DNA from 2 places in the Bacillus jepli genome. Region 2 is predicted to be linked to the other one. Evidence: riboswitches for the same ligand, from Rfam matches in the RefSeq annotation. Region 2 holds a riboswitch; the other holds the start of a gene.
The links. Region 2 has a riboswitch for cobalamin ahead of ABC371_RS14940 (DUF4430 domain-containing protein). Riboswitches for the same ligand answer to the same signal wherever they lie in the genome.
Positions count from the first base shown of each region.

Region 1: it holds a riboswitch for cobalamin, as region 2 does, so the genes downstream of both, ABC371_RS21815 (ribonucleoside-diphosphate reductase subunit alpha) here and ABC371_RS14940 (DUF4430 domain-containing protein) in region 2, are expected to answer to the same signal.

Region 1 is NZ_JBDFMO010000001.1:4,279,236-4,282,738, reverse strand. It holds gene ABC371_RS21830 (GNAT family N-acetyltransferase) at 1-364, shown strand, start outside; gene ABC371_RS21825 (VOC family protein) at 404-814, opposite strand; gene ABC371_RS21820 (GNAT family N-acetyltransferase) at 967-1,476, shown strand; cobalamin riboswitch at 1,575-1,753, shown strand; gene ABC371_RS21815 (ribonucleoside-diphosphate reductase subunit alpha) at 1,906-3,503, shown strand, end outside.
Region 2 is NZ_JBDFMO010000001.1:2,927,609-2,931,111, forward strand. It holds gene ABC371_RS14935 (ATP-binding protein) at 1-1,080, shown strand, start outside; cobalamin riboswitch at 1,180-1,396, shown strand; gene ABC371_RS14940 (DUF4430 domain-containing protein) at 1,552-1,971, shown strand; gene ABC371_RS14945 (ECF transporter S component) at 1,971-2,474, shown strand; gene sigX (RNA polymerase sigma factor SigX) at 2,586-3,137, shown strand; gene ABC371_RS14955 (GerMN domain-containing protein) at 3,112-3,503, shown strand, end outside.

The DNA.
Region 1 (3,503 bases), 1.4 Mb from region 2:
TGAAAAAGCATTCGTGTTTGGAATTAAAGAGCTAGCTACTGATAAATTAGTGGGCTTTGTCGATATTGATAGTATTATTTGGCCACATCGAAATGCATGGCTCGCCATTGCAATTGGTGGAGATGGTAACCGGAATCGAGGGTTAGGACACGAAGCGATGCAGCTTGTGTTAGAATTTTCGTTTCAGGAATTAAATCTGCACAGAATTCAATTAACCGTATTTCAGTACAATGAAAGAGCCATCGCTTTATATGAAAAACTTGGCTTTGTCAGGGAAGGAACTTCTAGGGAATTCCTAGAGCGAGACGGCAAGCGTTTTGATATGTATTTTTATGGTCTGTTAAAACACGAATGGAAACAATAATCTAAAATCCCCCCCAGAAGTTTGGGGGGATATTCACATTTACTGTTTTTCAAAGTTTAAATCCCAAATAATCCCGAATGGGTCTTTTACTTTAGCATATTTGGCACCCCAGAAGGTATCCTGTAATTCCATGAATACTGTTCCTTTTTCCTTTAAATCATTAAACGTTTTCGTAATCTCTTCTTCACTTTCGAATTCGATTACAAGCGAGATGTTGTTTCCGATAGTAACTGTTTGGTCTGGAGAATCATCAGATACCATTAATAAGAAGTCATTCTTTTTAAATTTACCATGGATGAGTCTATCATTCGCCCACTCTTGGTTCTCATAACCCGCCTTAGCATATGTTTGAACATCCAAAATTTCCCCTTCAAATATTTCCTGGTAATAGTCCAAAGCTTCCTTGGCATTTCCGTTAAACATTAAATACGGTGTTGCTTGTCCTTTCATTCACAAAACACTCCTTTTAAAATTTCTTATGCGCTACACTATGTTTTCTATTTCCTAAAGAAGTCATACATTTTTGTATATTTTTCCCTTAAGTACCATTATAATTAAGGAAAATAAAAAACACAAGAACAAATGTTCTTAGGAGGGATAATATGAATATTAGAAAGCTTATACCAGAGGATGCTGAGGGCTATTGGAAGCTACGGCTAAAAGCATTAACAACTGATCCTGATGCGTTTTTAGTCACGTATGATGAAGCAATAAGTAAGGAAAACCCGATCGAAGAATACAAGAAAAGCTTTCAATCTGAAGATATTTTGACATATGGTGCATTTGAAGAAGCACAATTAGTTGGTATGGTAACGGTAGTAAGGGAAACACGTCGAAAAATCAGGCATAGGGCTAATATTGTAGCAATGTATGTTGATGATGGAAACAGAGGAAAGGGAATTGCAAAATCTTTACTAACTGAAGCGATCAAAGTGGCCGAAAGTATTCCTGAAATTGAGCTACTTTATTTAACGGTGGATGCTGAAAATACACCTGCAAAGCAATTATATGAAAAGTTAGGATTTCAAACATTTGCTGTTGATAAAAAAGCAATGAAATACAACGGACAATATCGTGGCGAAGAGCATATGGTATTATTTCTCGAGAAATAATTTTGTCAAAATTTGTCTTGCTAAAAGTGCAGTATTCACTTATCATAAATTTAATAGCATATATTGATAGACTTTTAATTTAAATAACTACATATTGTGTTTTGCCTTGAGAAAAAGATGCCGTGTAGGCTTAAAAGGGAATCTGGTGAAAATCCAGAACTGCCCCCGCAACTGTAATTGCTGACGAAATGAACAGACCACTGTATGACTTATATGGGAAGGGTTCAAAGTAGAGTGACGCATAAGTCAGGAGACCTGTCTTTTCTTAAGATGTTTCACCTTCTTCGGGGATTGGGAAGATGAAACGGTGGCGACAGGTGGGCTCTATTTTTATGCTCTCTTGATGTTATCGTTTCATCCGCTCAATTCGTTTGAGCGGATTTTTTCTGTTTAACGAAAAAATAGATAAGGGAGAGAAATAAATTGAATATCACAACGCAAGGAGAATTAGATTCAGTTCTGCACTCGCTTGATTATGCTAAAAAGGCATATCAGCTTGATACAACCGAACTAAAAAATAATCTGCAAGGGATGAATTTCTCAACATTTGAAGCAAACCAACATGCACTTTTTTATTCTCTAAACAGAATTGCCATGGACCAGCCAAATTGGACTTATTTAGCGGCCCATCTGTATTTAAATGAGCTCTATGAAAAAGCTGCAACGAGTCGGAATTACAAAAGCGCCCTAAAATACGGGAGCTTTCATAAGTTAATTGAAGAGCTAACGAACAAAGGGATCTATTCTCGTGAAATAGTAAACTCCTATTCCAAAGATGAGATTTTTGAACTAGAAAAGATAATCGATCCTACTAAAGATCATTTATTTACATACATCGGGTTATTTTTATTGGCAGACCGATACCTTGCCAGGGACTATGAACGGAATATTTACGAACTTCCACAGGAGCGCTTCATGATCATTGCTATGACATTAATGCAGCATGAAAAAAGGGATGTGCGGATTGAGTATGTCAAGGAAGCCTATTGGGCATTAAGTAATCTGTATATGACCGTTGCAACCCCAACTTTATCTAATGCTGGCAAGAGTTTTGGTCAGTTATCCTCTTGTTTTATTGATACAGTTGAGGACTCACTTGATGGCATTTATTTAAATAACTGGGACATTGCTAGATTATCAAAAGATGGAGGCGGAATAGGTGTCTATTATGGAAAGGTTCGTGCACTCGGCTCCGATATTAAAAAGTTTAAAGGGAATTCATCTGGGGTTGTACCATGGATTCGTCTAATAAATGATACAGCAGTAAGTGTTGACCAATTAGGACAACGCCAAGGAGCAATTGCAATCTATCTTGATTTATTCCATAAGGACATTATGAATGGCTTCCTAGATTTAAAAACGAATAATGGGGATGAGCGCCGTAAGGCCCATGATATTTTTACGGGAGTCTCCGTCCCAGATCTATTTATGAAAAAGCTACAAGAAGTAGATGAAAATGGAAGAAGCATTGGGGAATGGCATACCTTTTGTCCACATGAAGTAAAGCAAATCATGGGCTGGAAGGATGAGAATGGAAATCTATTAGGACTTGAAGATTTTTATGATGAAGAGGATGAAAAATACTTCACATTAAAATATATGGAAGCCGTCAATCATCCCATACTACCACGTAAATCGTATCGAGCGATGGATGTCATGGCTCGTATCATGATTGCGCAGTTAGAAACAGGAACACCATATATGTTCTATCGTGATGCAGTCAATCGTCAAAATCCGAACAAACATCTGCTAGGAAAAGGGCGAACAGCGATTTTCTGCAGTAATTTATGTACGGAAATTGCTCAAAATATGTCAGCAACCGCGATTACAAAGGAGTATGTGGATGATGAAGGAAATATTGTGATCATCCGAAAACCGGGTGATTTTGTGGTTTGTAATTTATCATCTGTTAATCTACCAAGGGCAGTTCAGGAAAATGTACTTGAACGATTAATCCGCATCCAAGTGAGAATGCTCGATAATGTTGTAGATTTAAATACCATTTCTGTTAAACAAGCAGATATCAC
Region 2 (3,503 bases):
TTGGCACTTAACCAAATGGGAAGGCAATTAAAATATAATATGAACGCTCTTAATCAAGAAAAAGAGCAGCTTGCAAGTATCTTAAATAGTATGGCAGATGGCGTCATCACGTTAAATCGTGATGGAACGATTCTGGTTACAAATCCACCTGCTGAACGCTTCCTTCAGGCTTGGTACTATCAACAAGGGATGTATCAGGATGTTGGAGAGGAGCTTCCACCACAAGTTAAAGATCTCTTTCAACGTGCTGTTTCCTTTGAAAAAGAGCAATTTATTGAAATAAGCCTTCAAGGAAGAACCTGGGTTATTCTGATGAGTCCACTCTATAATCAAACATATATTAGGGGGGCCGTTGCTGTTCTTCGTGATATGACAGAAGAAAGACGATTGGATAAGCTTCGTGAGGACTTCATCGCAAATGTTTCACATGAGTTAAGAACACCGATAGCTATGCTACAGGGTTATAGTGAAGCGATTATGGATGATATTGCAAGCTCTGAAGAAGAGAGGAAAGAAATCACGAAGGTCATCTACGATGAGTCACTACGTATGGGAAGACTTGTCAACGAATTATTAGACATAGCGAGGATGCAATCAGGTCATATTACCTTGAATAAAGAACATGTTGACTTCGATTCGTTTATTAACCGAGTGATTCGGAAATTTCAAGGTTTAGCTAAGGAGAATTTAATTACTCTAACTGCAACGAAAGAAGAAGATATAGGTGAAATTTCCATCGATCCTGATCGTATTGAGCAAGTATTTACAAATTTAATTGATAATGCTATTAGACATACCGAAGAAAATGGTAGAGTCGAGGTACATGTAACAGGACAAGATACATCTATTAAAGTAGATATCAGGGATACGGGGTCTGGAATTCCAGAAGAGGATCTACCGTTTGTATTTGAACGTTTTTATAAGGCGGACAAAGCAAGAACAAGAGGTAAGTCTGGTACTGGATTAGGACTAGCTATTGTAAAAAACATTATTGGTGCCCACAATGGAAATATTTCTGTTCACAGTAAACTGGGCGAAGGAACGACATTTACATTCGTTATTCCTCGAAACAGTGAGTAATTTGAAATTTGGTGACGAAGATTCTTGTTTCATAAGAAACATTTTCCTTGTAAACGAATCAGCCTTCTTGTAATATAAAGAAGGTTAACAAAAATATAATAAAAAATCAGAATTATAGGTGTCTGAGGATAAAATTAATCTCAAGGACTTAATAGGGAATCTGGTGTGAATCCAGAACTGCCCCCGCAACTGTAAAAGTGGACGAAATGAGAAGAACCACTGTATGAATGGATGGCAAATGCTGTTCATTATATGGGAAGGACTCAAAGTAGAAAGAAGCTAAAGTCAGTAGACCTGCCTAATTCGATCGCATTTAATTCTTCGGGGTGTGGGAATTAACAATAAAGCTTCCTGCTTTTTTGTTGTTTTTCCATATGATTAACAAAGCTCACCCGATGTGGTGAGCTTTTTCTTTTGGTATTTCGTGCTTAGCACATATATAAACTATCTAACATAAAGGGGAGCTAGAACATGAAAAAATTTATAGTTATTTTACTTGCATTAGGATTATTATTTGGATGTAGCAATGAACAATCCACAAACGATTCTACAAACAATAACAATGCATCAGAAACAGTTAAAAAAGAAGAAAAAGCTGAAATAGTAACTGTCGTTATCTCGAAAAACAACGGAGAAGAAATCATCGAAGAAAAAGAACTCGAAATTGAGGCAGGAAAAGAAACGACCTTAATGGATATGATGCTAGAAAACTTTGAAATCGAAGCTGATGAAGCTGGTTTTATTAGTAGCATTAGTGGAGTTGCAGCAAATAATGAAGAGAAAACCTATTGGCATATTTCCGTAAATGGTGAGGATGCAATGGTAGGAGCAAAAGATATCGAAGTAGAGCCAGAAGACAAGTTTGAATTCGATTTACAAACATGGGAATAATGAATTTATCTGTAAAAAACCTAACGTTCTTATCAATGTTAATCGCATTATCGGTTGTTGGGCGAATTATGTTTACATTCCTCCCAAATGTTCAGCCAACGACTGCCATTATCATCATAGCAAGCTTGTTTTTAGGACCAATTTATGGAGTGGTGGTAGCTGTATTAAGCTCGGTATTATCCAACCTTGTGATGGGGATGGGCTTATGGACAGTTGGGCAAATCTTTGCATGGGGGATCATTGGTTTAATAAGTGGAGCATTACGTAAATATCGCGACCGAATACCGGTTGTGGTCCTAGTTATTTATGCAGTGTTTTGTGGTTTTCTCTATGGACTTGTAATTTCAATGCCCCTTTATTTGTTCTCCGGTAAGTTTTTTGCTTATTACATAGCTGGACTACCATTTGATATGAGTCATGCAATCGGGAACGGAGTGTTTTTTCTTATCCTGTACCCCATTTTAAGACTATTATTCTTAAAAAATGTAACAATCGCAAAGTAAGGAAGAATATTTCCAAAATATTCTTCCTTTTTTTATGAAAACATACTATATTGGGAGTGTAACTTTTTTAAAAAACATTCGACTAATGAAATGAACGGGAGGATTTGCAAAATGGATTCCTTATTTGAGGAACTATATGAAAAGTATCATCACGATGTCTTCTCCTTCTTATTTTATATGGTAAAAAATCGTGAACTGGCTGAAGATCTCGTTCAGGAAGTTTATATAAGAGTTTTAAAATCATATGATAGATTCGAAGGAAAAAGTAGTGAAAAGACATGGCTATTTTCAATTGCAAGACATGTTGCGATTGATTCATTTCGAAAACAAAAAGGCTGGAAACAAAGAATTATGGATTCATTTGATTGGAGCCGCCAAGAGGTAAAAGATTTTGCTCCACTTCCGGAAGAAATAGCCTTACAAAATGAGCAAGTCCAGATGATGTACCGGTGTTTAGAACGCTGTACGACCGATCAACGTATGGTCCTAATTTTACGTTATATTCAATCTCTTTCGATTGCTGAGACCGCTGAAGCTCTAGGATGGACAGAAAGTAAAGTAAAAACAACTCAACATAGAGCACTTAAGGTCTTAAAAACGTATATGGAAGAATCTGGTATAAAGGAGGGTGTAGAAGATGAAAAAATCAGAGTGGAACGATGAACAACTAGAGCAGATGCTATCGCAAATGCCAAGAATGAAAGACAATCGTAAACCACAAGAAATTTATCAGAATATAACCCTTAAAATGAATAAGCAAAAGAAAAAGGTTTGGATGGTTCCAACTATTGCATCTGTTGCAGCAGCGCTTCTGTTATTCATTTTAGCTCCTTCTTTCATTAATAATATGAATAGTTCAAGCTCCGACTCTGCTAAAATGAATAGAGAAGAAAAGAGTATTGCTATGGATATTAATAAAGAAGCAGCATCAAACGATAAATCAGTTAGCACAATACAAAAAGCTGAAGAACCAAAATCAGATGATGAGGTGGGGATTTTTTCTTCGGAGGAACAACCTAATCAAAGCTA